DNA from 4 places in the Mesorhizobium sp. M0317 genome. Region 1 is predicted to be linked to each of the others. Evidence: riboswitches for the same ligand, from Rfam matches in the RefSeq annotation. Region 1 holds a riboswitch; each other region holds the start of a gene.
The links. Region 1 has a riboswitch for cobalamin ahead of NKI88_RS08205 (aromatic ring-hydroxylating oxygenase subunit alpha). Riboswitches for the same ligand answer to the same signal wherever they lie in the genome.
Positions count from the first base shown of each region.

Region 1 (4,091 bases):
CTTTCGAGGTCGGCCAGGCTTATTTTTGCGGCGCCCGCGGCAGCTCCGACCAGCGCTTCAGTGGCGACGCCGGACGACAAAGCCTGCCAGACCCGGCTGCCGGAATTGGAAAAGCCGAAATACTTGCCGTTCGAAAGATCGAGAACGACGGCTTCGCCATCGAATGATTCGAAAACGATGTCCTTGCTTGCGACCGCGTAGACCCGCTGTTGCATCGCTCTGTCCCCCGTCCCATGCGCCCATGAAGGGATGCGCCGGTTTCGCGGTCTGCCAAGCCCTTCCTAAGTGCGTCTAAATCACTCGGCCCATGCTTGGCAAGACAAAGACCCTCGAACACAACGCCTGCGTCGGCGACCGTTGCGGTGATATCGGCGCCGCTCAAGCCTCGATTTCGAGCGCCGACAACGGTTTCGAGCAGCAGGCAAGGATGAAACCGTCATCGATCTCGTGGTCGAGGATGCCGCCATTGTGGCTCATCTCGACTTCGCCGGAGACCTTCTTCACCTTGCAGGTGCCGCACAGGCCGAACTCGCAGGCGGCGGGAATCCGCACGCCCGAGCTGCGCGCGGTCTGCAGCACGGTCTGGCCGGCGACGCAGCCGGCATCGACCTCCGAAAGCGAGAAGCGGATCGGCGTCACGGCTTCGACAGGTGCAGCGATGCCGTCCTCGACCGGGGAGGCAAACGGCGCCGGAATTTCCTCCATCACAGGCGCGGCAAAGCTCTCCTGATGGTATTTCGTCATGTCGAAGCCGGCGGCATCCAGCATGCCGCGCACGGCGCGCATGAACGGATCGGGGCCGCAGCAGAAGATTTCGCGCTCGCGGAAATCCGGAGCCAGCAAGGGCAGCCGGATCGCGTCGATGCGCCCCATATGACCGTACCAGCCCTCGCGGCTGGAACGTTCCTCGATCATGAAGCCGAGCGACAGGCCGGGCATATGGCCGCCGAGCAGTTCGAGTTCCTTGCGGAAAATGATCTCTTCGGCACGCCGCGCGCAGTTGACGAAACCGACATCGGTCCATGGCGCGCAGTCGTTCAGCCAGCGCAGCATCGACATCATCGGCGTCACGCCGGAGCCGGCGGAAATGAACAGGTATTTGGCCGCCGGGTGGCTGTGCAACGAGAAGTCGCCGGCCGGTCCGTAGGCCTTGACATGCGAACCGGGCACCAGATGGTCGAACATCCAGCGCGTGCCGATGCTGCCGGCCTGCGCCTTGACCGTCACCGCGATCGAAAACGGCCGCGATGGTGACGACGACAGCGTATAGGTGCGCATCAGCGGCCCGTCCGGTGTCGGCAGTTCCAGCGTCAGGAACTGGCCCGGCTTGTAGCGGAACCAGGTCTGGTTGTCGGAGCGGAAGGTGAAGGTCTTGACGTCAGGCGCCTCGTCGCTGACGCCGATCACTTCCAGCACCTGCAGCCTATCGTTCCACGGCGCCATCTGGTCAAGATGGCGATAGAGCCCAAGATCCGTCATCGCATTCATCCTCCGGTCCTTCCTCGCCTGCTCCAGCTCACGCGACGTTGCGCAGCGCCGGCCGGCCGCCTTCGGCAAGGCGCGGGCCGATGAAGGCCGCGTACCATTCGACGAACTGGATCACGCCGCCCTCATGCAGCTCCGAATAGGGGCCGGGCTCATAGGCCGGCGACAGGATGCCGAAGGCGTTTTCCTCGACGATGCGGCGGTCCTGGTCGTTGGTCTCGGTCCAAACGTGGGTGAGCTCTTCAAGGTTGTAGTCGACGCCCTCGACCGCATCCTTGTGCACCAGCCACTTGGTCGTCACCGCGGTTTGCGTGGCGCTGATCGGCAGCACCCGGAAGGTGACCGCATGGTCGATCAGGATGTGGTTCCAGGTCGTCGGATAGTGGTAGTGCATCAAGGTGCCGATGCGGTCGGCGGCAACAGTGTCGGACAGGTTCTTCGTCACCGCGCGCTTTCCCGACATCGTGTAGCTGACGGCATCGCGCAGCAGCGGCGCGCGGGTGGCGCGGTATTGCCCGGCCGGATCGATGCGGAACTTGCTCGGCAGGCCCGCCGTCTCGCATTTCGCCCAGTGCGCCAGCATCTCCGGATCGCTGTCGGCGCCCTGCACGCCGGTCACCGTCGGCGCTTCGGGGAATGTCTTGCACAGCTCCGGATGATTGCCGGCGCAGTGATAGCATTCGCGGTTGTTTTCCCAGACCAGCTTCCAGTTGCCCTTCTCGATGATGGTGCTCTCGAAGGCGACCTTGGCTTCATTCAGCCGGTGCGGCTTGAGGTAGGGCTCTATCATGGCGCGCATCGGCGCAAAGTCGGCAGGTTCTTTCGCCAGGCAGATGAAGATGTAGCCGCCGACGCTCTCGCAGGCGACGGGCTTCAGGCCGAACTGGCTCTTGTCGAAACCGTCGGCCATCTGGCGGGCAAACAGCAGCCGGCCGTCAAGCTCGTAGGTCCACTGGTGATAGGGGCAGACAAGCTTTGCCGCCATGCCCTTCTCAGTGTTGCAGACACGGCTGCCGCGATGGCGGCAGGAATTGTGAAAGGCGTTGATGTTGCCCTTCTGGTCGCGGACCAGCACCACCGGATAATCGCCGATCTGCACGGTGATATAGCTGCCGGGCTTCGGCAGTTCGCAATCATGGCCGATGAACAGCCAGTCGCGATACCAGATAAGCTCCATGTCGAGCTTGAAATAGTCCGGGTCGGTGTAGAAGGGCTGTTCCAGCGAAAAGCCTTGCTTGCGGCCGTTCAGGAGCCTCAGCATGTCGTTGCGCGTATCCATAGTTCTGTCCTCGTGGTTTAAGGACTGAACTTGGTGGTGATGGAGGAAGGATCGGACGCAGGCCGGCGCGGCGCCGGACATGCACTATCCACCTCTTGACCGCCCACCGCGATCAGTCGAGTCTATGCGTCTCGGGCTGGTTTCCGGGCTCTGGAGTTGTCCTTGCGGACCATCGCGACACCTTCCCAGGCTCTTGCCCAGTGGTCTCCCGTTGCGACTTCAACTCCACCACCGTTGCGGGGGCAGCGCCGGATTCTGACCGGCTTCCCAATTCTCCGCTGCGTCGTCACGAAGCGGCACCTGAGATGCGATCATCTAATCACGGCAGCGATCGCGACGTCGGCATGAAAGCGACATCGTATCCATGCGGCGCGACACGCGCGGCATACGCCCCCCGGCGCCGGTCAAAGAGCTGAGACGTTTCTTGCGACGCCATCATCGCCGTTTCGAATCGCTGCGGATCCAGTTCGATCGGGGGCAAAAAGGGCTCAACGGTATCGAAAAGTTACTATTAGCAATCTCTAATCGAACCGAACGGTTCGTTTCTGTTGACAATGCGTGCAGGACGGTGTGAACGACGGCCCGGAAACCGACACCGGAGCGAACCACTCGGTTCGACATAAGCAACTGAAAACAATGCGATAAATGACCATAGAGGAACTTCCTGGCACAATTTCAAGGTGCAGGACCGTGGTCCACACGGAACAACTTCGTGATTGGAAACCAGCCTATGGCTTTCCCACATCGGGGCTGTCCGAACGACGCGAATTCCTCCCAAGACACGCCGCTAGACGGACAGACAAACTGGAGTACTAAAAATGAAAAAGATCATCCTCACTGCCGCAGCCGTTTTGGCGATCACCGGCAGCGCCTTCGCCGGTAGCGACAATTACGGTTCCAATGGTGCGAACCAGCCAGCCGTCTCGGTCGACAGCTCGTATACGGCTTCCATTCAGAAGCCGGCGCACGCTGACAAGCAGCCTGTCGTTCAGGGCGCCGACCGCGACCTCTACGGCAATCGCTGATCCCGACCAAAGAAGGGCGGCTAACCCGTCGCTCTCGGGATCCCAAAAAATTCAGGAGTATTTGAAATGAAAAAGATCATCCTTGCTGCCGCCGCCGTTTTGGCCATCTCCGGCAGCGCTTTCGCCGGCAGCGACAACTACGGTTCGAACGGCGCCAACCAGCCTGCGATTACGTCGACCGATAGTGGCCATACGGCTTCGGTTGAGAAGTCGGCTCCAGCCGAGCAGGCGCCTGCCCACGGTGCCGACCGTAACCTTTTCGGCCGCTAAAAGCCGGTTTCCAGCACGTGGCGGGCTTATTC
Region 1 covers NZ_JAMYRV010000007.1:29,854-33,944, reverse strand. The annotation lists gene NKI88_RS08215 (PqqD family protein) at 1-215, opposite strand, end outside; gene NKI88_RS08210 (FAD-binding oxidoreductase) at 379-1,479, opposite strand; gene NKI88_RS08205 (aromatic ring-hydroxylating oxygenase subunit alpha) at 1,517-2,764, opposite strand; cobalamin riboswitch at 2,882-3,083, opposite strand; gene NKI88_RS08200 (DUF680 domain-containing protein) at 3,583-3,789, shown strand; gene NKI88_RS08195 (DUF680 domain-containing protein) at 3,856-4,059, shown strand.

Region 2 (4,091 bases), on a different contig from region 1:
TCCGGGCATCGTCGAACGAGTTGAACCCGCACTCGTAGGCGGAAAGCTTTTCCGGATCGGGATTGCGATAAGCCACCAGGAACGGCGCGATGATAAGCGCTAGGCCTACAATCGCAGCCACGGCGATGAAGAGGACGATGGGCAGGTATGAACTGAGGAGTACGTTCATGCTCGGCTTTCCGTTGGCGGCCAATCCACTTTGATTACAGCAACCAACCCTAATGCGGAAGCGCGACAGTTTAACCGCTGAACCGTTTTAGGTGCCTTTGCTGCAACGCGGCGAGGGTTAGCGCACGGCTTTCAGCGAAGCAAGTCAAACCTTGTTCAAAAGACAGTGCTGGACGGCAGGCCGGGAAAAACTGGTCCGATCTCCTCCTGTTTGATTTCCTTCATCTTTCACTCCACTTTTGTCTCCTGACACATCTCCCGCCATTTGCCTGCTAGCATCACCGGAATCGCCGGCTAAAGTCGGGAAAATGGTTCGAGGCAAGACACTTTGACGAAGGACAAAATCTCACTCCCGACGGCCAGGCGCATCGCGCTCGCCGCGCAAGGATTTCTCGATCCGCGCCCGGGCGGCACGCCCGATCGCCGCCACCTCGCCCGCGTGCTGTCGCGCACCGGCTTGCTGCAGATCGATTCCGTCAGCGCCGTGGTGCGCGCCCACTATATGCCGCTCTATTCGCGCCTTGGCCCCTACCCGCTCACCCTGCTCGACAATGCCGCAATCACCCGCAAACGCACGGTGTTCGAATACTGGGCGCATGAGGCCTCGTTCCTGCCGGTCGAGACCTACCCACTGATGCGCTGGCGCATGCAGCGCGCTGAAAGCGGCGACGAAATGTATCTGGGCCTCGCCAAATGGGGCCGCGAGCACGGCGCCTATATCGAAGAGATCTACCGCGCGGTCGCCGAGCGCGGCCCGATTGCCGCTTCGGCACTGGAGGGCCAGAAAGGTTCGGGCGGCTGGTGGGGCTGGAGCCACGCCAAGCACGCCTTCGAATGGCTGTTTTGGGCCGGACGCATCACCACGGCGCACCGCCGTGGCTTCGAGCGTTTCTACGACCTGCCCGAGCGCGTGCTGCCGCAGGCGATCCTCGATCTGCCGGTGCCGGCGGCCGAGGACGCGCACCGCGAATTGCTGCGCATTTCCGCCCGCGCCCACGGCATCGCGACGACGGGTGACCTGCGCGATTATTTCCGCTTGTCGCCAGCCGACATGAAGGGCCGGTTGGAGGAACTGGTTGAGATGGGCGAGTTGCTGCCGGTAAACGTCGAAGGCTGGGACAAGCCGGCTTACCTCTATAAGGACGCCCGTCTGCCGCGAAAGATCGAGGCCCGCGCGCTACTGGCGCCCTTCGATCCGGTGGTCTTCGAGCGCTCGCGCACCGAGCGCCTGTTCGATTTCCACTACCGCATCGAGATCTACACGCCGGCCGAAAAGCGCCAATATGGCTACTACGTGCTGCCCTTCCTGCTCGGCGACCGGATCGTCGCCCGCGTCGATCTCAAGGCCGACCGGCCTGCGAGTGTCTTACGCGTCCACGCCGCCTACGCCGAAGCAGGCGCACCGCCTGAGACCACCGCACAGCTTTTTGAGGAACTAAAGGAGATGCAGGGCTGGCTTGGACTTGAGCGCATGGAAGTGACGCCCGCCGGCGATTTGGGGCCGGCATTGGCTAGCGAGAGAGATGGCCAACCCTTGCAGCGTCTGTCATAGACGCCTCAATAAGCCTCGTAGGTTGTGCAATGGCATCGGACAAAGTGCTCGACATGATCCATGGCGCCCTCATTGCGCATGGAATAGATGCAGTCCGCAGAGATAGGGACGTCATGCTCCAATCGAAGCAGCTTCGGTTTGAGGCTGAGGTGTTCGAGACGAGTTCTGACCGGCTGGTCCTGGAAATCTACATTTTTTCTCCGCTGCTTGATGTTCAGCCGGTCATTGAATCCTTTGCTGGCTTCGGCGACACGCGCGAACAGGAACTGAACCAGGCGTTTGAAAAGTTTCTCCGTGGTGTTTTCCATGTGGCCATTGAGGGACTGGCCGATCACGTCTGCGAGAACATGCAGGCCGAAATAGAGCTTTGGCAGCGAAGCAGCGCCAGTTGGAAGATCTGGCGAAAAGATGCCCGCTGGAAAATCTATAGCGGCCCGGTCATTTCCCAGGCCACAACCGAGCTATGCTCGCTGACACCAGGCTATCCAGCATTCTATGCCAAGCTGGAAAAGCTGTTCACAGCTTCGGTACCCCCCGGAAGCCATTTTGTCCGGACCTTTCTGGCAGGCTTGAAGGGCACGCTGATTAGTGCCGAAGTCCTTCTGGACAACGCGGTTTGGCATGAGGGACAGAATCTGGCTGTCGGTCATGACTGGGACTATAGCGATGGCTATCAAGCTATCCGACAGGTCATCCTGGCACTGCCGGAAGCCGGGACATGACAGCCCCTGCCGACATCGCCATGTCGTAGCCGTGCGTTGACACCGCCGCCCGCAAAAGCCTAAATCCGCTGCAGACGGTCCCCTGCCCGCAACGGCAAGGGCCAAGAGGGAATGCGGTGCGGGATTTCGGTCCCAAATCCGCGGCTGTCCCCGCAACTGTAAGCGACGAGCCAAGGCCGAAAGCCACTGGGTAACACCGGGAAGGCGGCTAACCAAGGCGACGACCCGCGAGCCAGGAGACCTGCCGTCTGAGACAAAGTATCCGATCGCCTGGCGGGTTTCCGGGCAAGGAGCACGGTTTTTGGACCAGAACAGCAGTTTTTCGGCTGGCACAGCGGACATTGCGTCCGGGGACAACGACGCCCTGACCGGCGTGACCGTCATCGTCTGCGCCTCCTGCCGCGATGAGACCGGTTCCGACGCCCATCCGCGCGCCGGCGAATTGCTGGCTGAGGACACACGCCGCGCCGCTGCCGGCGATATCCGGGTCCGCACCGCCGAATGTCTCGGCAATTGCAAGCGCCGCCTCAGCGCCGCGATCCTGCGCGATGGCTGCTGGAGCTATGTCTTCGGCGATCTGACCGCAACCAGCGGCGCCGACCTCGTTACCGGCGCAAAGCTCTTCGCGACTTCGGCCGACGGCCTCATCCCGTGGCGCGGCCGGCCCGATAGCCTCAAGCGCGGCCTCGTTGCCCGCATCCCACCCCTCGACATGCTGAAGGACTGACGATGAACGCTTCAAACCCGGCCGCCAACCTCTCCCGTGTTCCCTGCACTGTCGTTACAGGCTTCCTCGGCGCCGGCAAGACGACGCTGGTCCGCCATCTCCTGGAAAATGCCGGCGGCAAGCGCATCGCCATCATCGTCAACGAGTTCGGCGACATCGGCATCGACGGGGAAATCCTGAAAGGCTGCGGCATCGACACCTGCCCCGAGGAAAACATCGTCGAACTGGCCAATGGCTGCATCTGCTGTACAGTCGCCGACGATTTCGTGCCCGCCCTCGACAAGATCCTCGCGCTGACACCGAAGGTTGACCACATCCTGATCGAGACCTCGGGCCTGGCTCTGCCCAAGCCGCTGGTCCAGGCGTTCCAGTGGCCGAGCGTGAAGAGCCGGGTAACCGTCGACGGTGTCATCGCCGTGGTAGACGGCCCGGCGCTGGCCGAAGGCCGCGTCGCCAACGACATGGACGCTTTGCAGGCACAGCGCGCTCAGGACGAGACGCTCGACCATGACGATCCTGTCGAAGAAGTGTTCGAGGACCAGATCGCCTGCGCCGATTTGATCATCCTGTCGAAGAGCGATCTGATGGACGCCCCCGGTTCGGCCCGCGCCAACGCCATCATCAATGAACATTCCGCCCGCGCGGTAAAAATCGTGCCGACTGCGCATGGCAAGGTCGACCCGTCGGTGCTGCTTGGCCTCGGTCTCGCCGTCGAAGACGACATCGAGAACCGCAAGTCGCATCACGACGGCGCTTTCGATCATGAGCATGACGATTTCGACACCTTCATCGTCGACATCCCCTCGATCGCCAATCCCGACGACCTGGCCAAGCGCGTCGCCACCGCCGCCGAACAGGAAAACGTGTTGCGTGTAAAAGGCTTCGTCGATGTCGGCGGCAAGCCGATGCGGCTTTTGCTGCA
Region 2 covers NZ_JAMYRV010000043.1:57,189-61,279, forward strand. The annotation lists gene NKI88_RS25020 (NADH-quinone oxidoreductase subunit A) at 1-169, opposite strand, end outside; gene NKI88_RS25025 (winged helix-turn-helix domain-containing protein) at 497-1,720, shown strand; gene NKI88_RS25030 (DUF6348 family protein) at 1,750-2,442, shown strand; cobalamin riboswitch at 2,501-2,705, shown strand; gene NKI88_RS25035 (DUF1636 family protein) at 2,744-3,169, shown strand; gene cobW (cobalamin biosynthesis protein CobW) at 3,172-4,091, shown strand, end outside.
Region 2: another riboswitch for cobalamin. It lies ahead of NKI88_RS25035 (DUF1636 family protein); the one in region 1 lies ahead of NKI88_RS08205 (aromatic ring-hydroxylating oxygenase subunit alpha).

Region 3 (4,091 bases), on a different contig from region 1:
GAAGTTTTCCCAGAAGATCTTCCAGTTGCAGTTCATCACCTTGCGCAGGACATGGCCTGATACCAGCGTTTCCAGCGGCCAGTTGGCGAGGTCGCCGGATGCGGGATCGAAGGAGGTCCCGGCGGAGCCGGCCGCAGCCTGCTGAAGGTTCACAAAGACAAAGCCGCGCCACACCGACAGCGCCACCCGGTAGAGCGGATGATCTGCCTTGTCGAAACCATCTGGCAGCGATTTCGAGGTAACGCGCACCAGATCGCCGCGCAGCGAGTAGGACCAGGCGTGGTAGGGGCACGTGATGAGCCGCGCTTTCAGCCGGCCCTCGCTTTTCTGGCAAAGCTGCGAGCCGCGATGCCGGCAAGTGTTGTGGAAGGCGCGCAGTTCGCCGGTCTCGTCCCGCAGAATGACGATTTCCTGCGTGCCGATGCGGAATGTCCTGAACGCCAGCGGCTGGGCGAGGTCGGCCTCGCGGGAGACGAGCAGCCAGCTTTTGTGCCAGATGGCGTCGAGATCGCGCTGGTAAGCCTCGCTATCCCAATAGGCCGACGACGGTAGCGTCGGTTCGGCCCGGCTCAGGCCGTTATAGGGGTCGCGCTCGCTCGGGCTGGGATGCATGGCTGGCTTCCTATGAAGCGTCAGCCGACACCCCGGCAAATCGTTTGTCAATCAGAGTGCCGCATTGCCGGTTGCAGGCGCGGCGCATAATCATGTCGTGGACACGGGACATTCGGAAATGGGGGGATTCGGAAGTGGCCGCACGACAGATGTCGCTTACGCCGGAGCTGGTCGCGCGCTGCTGGCGCGAGATCAGGGACCCCGGGCCGGATCCGGACGCGATGCATCTCGATGAAGCCGACTATGACGCGCTGCTGGATGAATTGCAGGTCGAACTCCCGGACAGCGAACCGCTATGGCTGTTCGGCTATGGATCGCTGATCTGGAAACCGGAAATAGATTATGTCGAGGACCGCGTTGCGCTGGCGCGCGGCTGGCATCGGTCCTTTTGCATGAACATGACGCGCTGGCGCGGCACCAAGGACAGCCCCGGCCTGATGATGGCGCTGGACCGTGGCGGACAATGCAAGGGCGTCGCCTTTCGGCTGACCGACAATAACCGGCGCGAGCAGTTGGGCCGGCTTTTCCGGCGCGAAGTCACGCTGAAGCCGACAAGCTACCGGCCGCGCATGCTCAAGCTTGCAAGCGAGGCCGGACCGCTCAGGGCATTGGCCTTCGTCATCAACCGCAACGGCCTGACCTATTCAGGACCGCTCGACGAGGGCAAGGTCGTCGAAAGGCTGGCAACGTCCTGCGGGCACTGGGGGTCGGGCGCCGACTATCTCTACAACACGGTGAAAAACCTTGAAGAGCGCGGCATTCACGATCGCCATCTGTGGCGGCTGCAGCGGCTGGTTGCCGAGCGGATCACCGCGTTGAACCCGTAACGCCGCATGGCGCATTCGCGCTGTTGGCCGGCGGAATTTGGTTTGCCGGATGCGGCCGTTTCAGCCTATAGTCATGCATGTCGTCGGTTCCGTTAGGGACCAAGAGGGAATGCGGTGAGGGCTGACTTGTTGGCCCAATGCCGTGGCTGCCCCCGCAACTGTGTGCGGTAGTCCTCTCCAAGCCACTGAGGATTTTTTCTTCGGGAAGGTGGGGAAGGGCGCTGATCCGCGAGCCAGGAGACCTGCCGGCGACAGGGAACTGACTTCGATGCCCTCGGGTGGAGGGCGAAAGGACAAGATATGAATACCGCTTCCGTCTCCCTCGGCGCTTCCGTCTCCTCGCAGTCGCGCTTCATGCAGCTCGTGCTTAGCGTGTTTCTGGGCATTTTCGTCGTCGGCGTTGTCGGTTTCTCGCATATCGATGCGGTCCACAATGCGGCGCACGACTATCGCCATTCGATGGCGTTTCCCTGCCACTGACGAGGATCTGACATCATGAACCTGTTTCGCAACGTCGTGTTCATCGCGGCGATCGCAGGGCTCGTGGCGGGTGTCGCTCTCGCCTGCATGCAGGCCTACGCCACCGTGCCGCTGATCCTCAAGGCGGAGGTCTACGAAAAGGCTGGTGGCGGCCATGAGCATCAGCATGCCGCGGCGCCCGCCGCCAACGCTGCGGACACCGATGCCATGAGCACCGCCGCGCCGGCGGAAAATGCGGTGAGCAGCGCAGCACCGGCTGAAGCAGCCGCGCCGGCGGAGGACGAAGGCTGGGCGCCGGCCGACGGCTTCGAGCGTTTCGCCTTCAGTGTCGTCGCCAATATCGTCACCGGCATCGGCTTCGCGCTGGTCCTGGTGGCGGTTTCCGAGTTCGCCGGCGGCATCGGCAGCTGGCGCCAGGGCGTGTTCTGGGGTCTGGCGGGCTTTGCCGTGTTCACGCTGGCGCCGGGACTCGGCCTGCCGCCGGAACTGCCGGCAATGCCGGCGGCCGATCTCATACAGCGCCAGATCTGGTGGTGGGCAACGGTGATGACAACGGCGATCGGTCTTGCCCTTATCACCTTCCGCACGTCGGCGCCCCTGACCGTGCTCGCCGTCGTCCTGATCGTCGCCCCGCATATTGTCGGCGCGCCGCAGCCTGACAGTTTCGTAACGCCGATCCCAGAGAGCCTGCATCATCAGTTCGTGGTGGCGGTGACGCTGACCAATCTGGTGTTCTGGCTGGTGCTCGGCGCAGTTGTCGGCATAGTGCGCGCGCGCTTCACCGGCACCGCGACCAGCCTGCGCGACAGCTTTGCCTGATCGCAGTTTGACCTTCATCATCGGCGGTGCGCGCTCCGGCATGTGCGCGCATGCCGAAACTTTGGCGACGGCGTTGCTGCCGCCATGGGCCTATATCGCCACCGCGCAAGCCAATGACGGCGAAATGCGCGAGCGCATCGCGCAGCACCGCTCGCGCCGCGGCGAGGGATGGGCGACCATCGATGCCCCGCTTGATCTTGCAGGCGCGCTCGAGGCATTGCCGGACAACCAGCCGGTGCTTGTCGACTGCCTGACGCTTTGGCTAACCAATCATATGCTGGCCGATCATGATCTGGAGGGGGAGTGCCGGCGGCTGGCCGATGTGCTTTCGCGGCCGCGCGGACCGTGGTTCGTGGTCTCCAACGAAGTCGGACAAGGCATCGTGCCCGACAATGCGCTGGCACGCCGGTTCCGCGATGCCGCCGGCCGGCTCAACCAGCAGATCGCGGTCGTAGCTGATATGGTGCTTCTGATGGTGGCGGGGCTGCCGCTCAAGGTGAAATGAGATGACCGATATCGACACAAAAGACGAAGAGCGCCATCGCGCCAAGATGGCCAAGCGCAAGGCGGTGCAGGACGCCGAGGTCGCGGAAAAGACGGTCGAGAAGGGGCTGCTGATCGTCAACACCGGACCCGGCAAGGGCAAGACCACGGCTGCCTTCGGGCTGGCGCTGCGCATGCTCGGCTATGGCAAGCGCGTCGGAATCGTCCAGTTCATCAAGGGCAAATGGCACACCGGCGAGAAGGATGCCTTCGCGGCGTTCGGCGACCGCGTCGTCTGGCACACGATGGGCGAGGGTTTCACCTGGGAGACGCAGGATCTGAAGCGCGACATTAAGGCGGCCGAAGCCGCCTGGGCCAAGGCGCTGGAGCTCATCGCCGATCCCTCGATCAGCCTCGTCGTGCTGGACGAACTGAACATCGCGCTGCGTTACGACTATCTCGATCTAGACAGAGTGGTGGCGGCGCTGAAAGCGCGGCGCGAAGGTCTGCATGTCGTCGTCACCGGCCGCAACGCCAAGCCGGCGCTGGTCGAGGCGGCGGATCTGGTGACGGAGATGGGCGTGACCAAGCATCATTTTTCGGCCGGCGTGAAAGCGCAGCAGGGGATCGAGTTTTGAGGGTTTCGTACCCTCCCCCTTGTGGGGAGGGTCGATCCGCGAAGCGGTGCGGGGTGTGGGTTCTCGTAGGGCGCAGTCCCCCCCCCGGGCGCTGCGCGCCGACCCTCCCCACAAGGGGGAGGGTAAAGGAAGGCGACGGTAAGCTCTCAGGACGTTGCCGCGATAAGCACCGCCGACAGCAACCCGAACAGCCCAATCAGCAGATAGTCGGCGACCTGATAAAGTTTCAGCG
Region 3 covers NZ_JAMYRV010000043.1:11,017-15,107, reverse strand. The annotation lists gene NKI88_RS24800 (aromatic ring-hydroxylating oxygenase subunit alpha) at 1-612, opposite strand, end outside; gene NKI88_RS24795 (gamma-glutamylcyclotransferase) at 747-1,439, shown strand; cobalamin riboswitch at 1,507-1,703, shown strand; gene NKI88_RS24790 (CbtB domain-containing protein) at 1,740-1,919, shown strand; gene NKI88_RS24785 (CbtA family protein) at 1,935-2,738, shown strand; gene cobU (bifunctional adenosylcobinamide kinase/adenosylcobinamide-phosphate guanylyltransferase) at 2,731-3,243, shown strand; gene cobO (cob(I)yrinic acid a,c-diamide adenosyltransferase) at 3,245-3,859, shown strand; gene cbiB (adenosylcobinamide-phosphate synthase CbiB) at 4,006-4,091, opposite strand, start outside.
Region 3: another riboswitch for cobalamin. It lies ahead of NKI88_RS24790 (CbtB domain-containing protein); the one in region 1 lies ahead of NKI88_RS08205 (aromatic ring-hydroxylating oxygenase subunit alpha).

Region 4 (4,091 bases), on a different contig from region 1:
GGGTTGAGGAAAGCAGGATCGAGCGCCTCATTCTTGAGTTGTTCGATCTCAGACCGAAAGGCATTATCAAGATGCTTGATCTCTTACGCCCTATATATCGCAATACAGCGACCTATGGCCATTTCGGCCGTGAAGAGCCTGATTTCACCTGGGAGAAGACAGACAGGGCGGACGAATTGCGTCGCGAGGCAGGACTCGCCGCCCCGTGAGAGCCGCCGGCGAACGGATCGGCAAGCGGAAAGCCCATTTCCACCGGGCAGACCCGCGCCTGGCAGGCGTGGCGAGAAGCCGGCTCGGGTTTTTTGGCGGAGACATTGATGCCGGATTATGACGTGCTTTGCATCGGCAATGCCATTGTCGACATCATCGCCCAGTGCGACGAGGCATTCCTCGAGATCAACGGCATCATCAAGGGCGCGATGAACCTGATCGACACGCGCCGCGCCGAACTGCTCTACAGCCGCATGGGCCCGGCGATCGAGGCCTCCGGCGGCAGCGCCGGCAATACCGCCGCTGGCGTCGCCAGCTTCGGCGGCCGCGCCGCATTCTTCGGCAAGGTATCGAACGACCCGCTCGGCGAGATCTACGCGCATGACATCCATGCCCAGGGCGTTGCCTTCGACAGCAGGCCGCTCGAGGGCCAGCCGCCGACGGCGCGCTCGATGATCTTCGTCACCCCGGACGGCGAGCGCTCGATGAACACCTATCTCGGCGCCTGCGTCGAGCTTGGCCCTGAGGATGTCGAGGCCGACAAGGCATCCGGCGCCAAGGTTACCTATTTCGAGGGCTATTTGTGGGATCCGCCGCGCGCCAAGGAGGCGATCCGGCAGACGGCGAAGCTCGCACACGAGGCCGGACGCGAAGTGTCGATGACGTTGTCGGATTCGTTCTGCGTCGACCGCTACCGGGACGAGTTCCTCGAGCTGATGCGCTCGGGCACTGTCGACATCGTCTTTGCCAACAGCCACGAGATCAAGTCGCTCTACCAGACAAAATCCTTCGACGAGGCGCTGGCTCAGATCCGCAAGGACTGCAAGATTGCCGCCGTCACCCGTTCCGAAAAAGGCTCGGTGATCGTGCGCGGCGACGAGACCGTGGTCATCGAGGCGACCGCCATCAAGGAGTTGGTCGACACCACCGGCGCCGGCGACCTCTACGCCGCCGGTTTCCTGCATGGCTACACGCAGGGCCGCAACCTCAAGACCTGCGGCGACCTTGGCTCGCTGGCGGCCGGCCTGGTGATCCAGCAGATCGGCCCAAGGCCAAGGCAGAATTTGCGCCGCGAGGCGGAAGGGGCTGGGTTGCTGTAGATGCGCCGGCAACTAACCAGCCGCCCTACTGACGCGATGACCGCAGTGGCGGAACTGTGTCAAAGCTCGCTGATAGCGACAGCCATTCGCTTCGGAGAACTGACCCATGCTGCTGCCGTGAAGCTCGCTGGAGGAGCGGTGCAAGGCGTGCTTGCCATGACGGCATTCACCGTCATCCAGATCGTCACCAGCATTTTCCAGAAGCTCAGCTTGGGGAAGGCCAGTAAGGTTCCTGAGGTAACGGAGAACTCGCGGCGTCCGTCGGACTTGACTTGCGATCACGTCCCACGATGCCGAATGCGGGCAGCAGACTGAATATTTCACAATGCTAGACAAAGGCGTAAAAGCGCGATCACATAACGACATAAACATTTCGTTATGCGTCATTGACAAAAGAGCGAACTGCTGTGATTGTCTGCGTGTCGTGGTTCTCGCGTGCGGCGCTGCCGCAGCGGAGCTAAGAGGGAAGCCGGTGCGATGCCGGCGCTGCCCCCGCAACTGTTAGCGGCGAGCCAACACACGTCACTGAGGCGAATACCCTCAGGAAGACGGGTAGAGGCTATGACCCCGCGAGCCAGGAGACCTGCCACGCGAATTACGTCCACGGGCGGGGTGTCTCGGTGGCCGCTGCAACCCGGCGTTGATGCCGGCCTGCTAGCGCCTTCCTTGTCACCGACGCCCCAATCATCGGGGTATGACATGACTGTCTCTCAGCAAATTCCTGTAGCAACGCTCGGCGTGCCGCGCTTCGGTCGTCGGCGAGAACTGAAATTCGCCCTTGAAAGCTACTGGTCCGGAACATCGTCCGCTGGCGACCTTCTCACGACGTCGAAGGCGCTCCGTGCCGCTAGCTGGGAAGAGCAGCGCGATCGCGGCGTGTCGAAAATCCCGTCGAACGACTTCTCGCTTTACGACCATGTGCTCGACACCGCAGCCATGGTCGGGGCCGTTCCATCCCGTTACGGCTGGAATAGCGGCGAGGTCCCACTTGACATCTACTTCGCAATGGCGCGCGGCAACCAGGGTCAGACGGAGGATTGTGGACACGCTGGTTACCAGGAGGAGGCTCATGGACCTGGTGTAACCGCGATGGAAATGACCAAGTGGTTTGACACCAACTACCACTACATTGTGCCGGAACTCGATGATGATCAGACGTTCGCCCTCTCGTCATCGAAGCCGGTCGATTACTTCCTCGAGGCTAAAGCTCTCGGCATTCACACACGCCCAGTCATCCTTGGACCCATCACCTTCCTCAAGCTGGCGAAATCGCCTGCCGAGGGGTTCGGTCCCATCGCGCTCCTACCGCGGCTGCTGCCGGTTTACGAGCAGCTTCTGGAGAGGCTGAAGCTGTCGGGAGCCGACTGGGTGCAGATCGATGAGCCAGCGCTTGTCCTCGATCTGAACCCGAACGAACGAGCTGCGTTCGAATTCGCCTATGGCCAGCTGTCGAAAGCCGCGCCCGAGCTGAAGATCATGCTGGCTACGTATTTCGGGTCGCTGGGAGACAATCTCGAAACCGCGATTTCTCTGCCCCTGGCCGGCCTGCATATTGATCTCGTGCGCGCTCCCGAGCAGCTGGAAACGGTGGGTCGGCTCGCTCCGAAGGATCTGGTGCTCTCGCTCGGCTTGATCGATGGCCGCAACGTCTGGCGTGCGAACCTGCCCGCCATTCTCGACCGCATCAAACCGATCGTCGCCGGCTGGCCCTTGGACCGCGTCGAGATCGCGCCTTCTTGCTCGATGCTGCATGTGCCGATTGATCTGCGCATGGAGACGGAACTCGACGCGGACATCAGGTCGTGGCTCGCCTTCGCGGCCCAGAAGACCGACGAGCTGGTCTTGCTGGCCCGGGCCCTGTCCCAAGGCAGGGATGCGGTGGCAGGCGCGTTGAAAGCGTCTGCCGAGGCTGCCGCCACGCGCGTGACATCCACGAGGATCCATGACCCGCTTGTTCAGGGGCGGATCGCTAGCATTGAGGACAGCGCGAAGCGACGAGAGAGCGCTTTTGGCGAGCGCTCCAGAGTCCAGGCCGGCTCACTCGGGCTGCCGCCGTTCCCGACGACGACCATCGGGTCCTTCCCGCAGACGCCGCAGGTACGCAAGGCGCGGGCCGCTCATGCGAAGGGCCAGCTGAGCTATGTCGACTATGAGACGTTCCTGAAGAAGGAGATCGAGGCTGCAATTCGCTGGCAGGAAGAGATCGGGCTGGACGTGCTGGTGCATGGTGAGTTCGAGCGAAACGACATGGTACAGCATTTCGGCGAGCAGTTGTCCGGCTTCGCGCTCACCCAGCATGCCTGGGTACAAAGCTATGGGTCGCGCTACGTGCGTCCCCCCATCATTTTCGGCGACGTATCGAGGCGCAATCCGATGACAGTGCGCTGGTGGCAATTCGCCCAGTCGCTTACGGAAAAGCCCGTGAAGGGAATGCTCACAGGCCCAGTCACCATTCTCAACTGGTCTTTTGTTCGCGACGACGTACCCCGCTCCGAAGCCTGCCGCCAGATCGCGCTCGCCATCCGCGACGAAGTGACGGATCTCGAAAGATCCGGCGCAAGGATGGTCCAGATCGATGAGGCCGCGTTTCGCGAAGGATTGCCACTGCGCCAATCTGACTGGAAAGTCTATCTCGACTGGGCTGTCGAATGTTTCCGGATCGCTTCAACGGGTGTAAAGGACGCGACTCAAATTCATACCCACATGTGCTATTCGGAGTTCAACGAGATCATTCACGCGATCGCTGGAATGGATGCGGATGTCATTTCGATTGAGACGTCG
Region 4 covers NZ_JAMYRV010000029.1:10,254-14,344, forward strand. The annotation lists gene metK (methionine adenosyltransferase) at 1-209, shown strand, start outside; gene NKI88_RS19820 (adenosine kinase) at 318-1,310, shown strand; cobalamin riboswitch at 1,719-1,915, shown strand; gene metE (5-methyltetrahydropteroyltriglutamate--homocysteine S-methyltransferase) at 2,010-4,091, shown strand, end outside.
Region 4: another riboswitch for cobalamin. It lies ahead of metE (5-methyltetrahydropteroyltriglutamate--homocysteine S-methyltransferase); the one in region 1 lies ahead of NKI88_RS08205 (aromatic ring-hydroxylating oxygenase subunit alpha).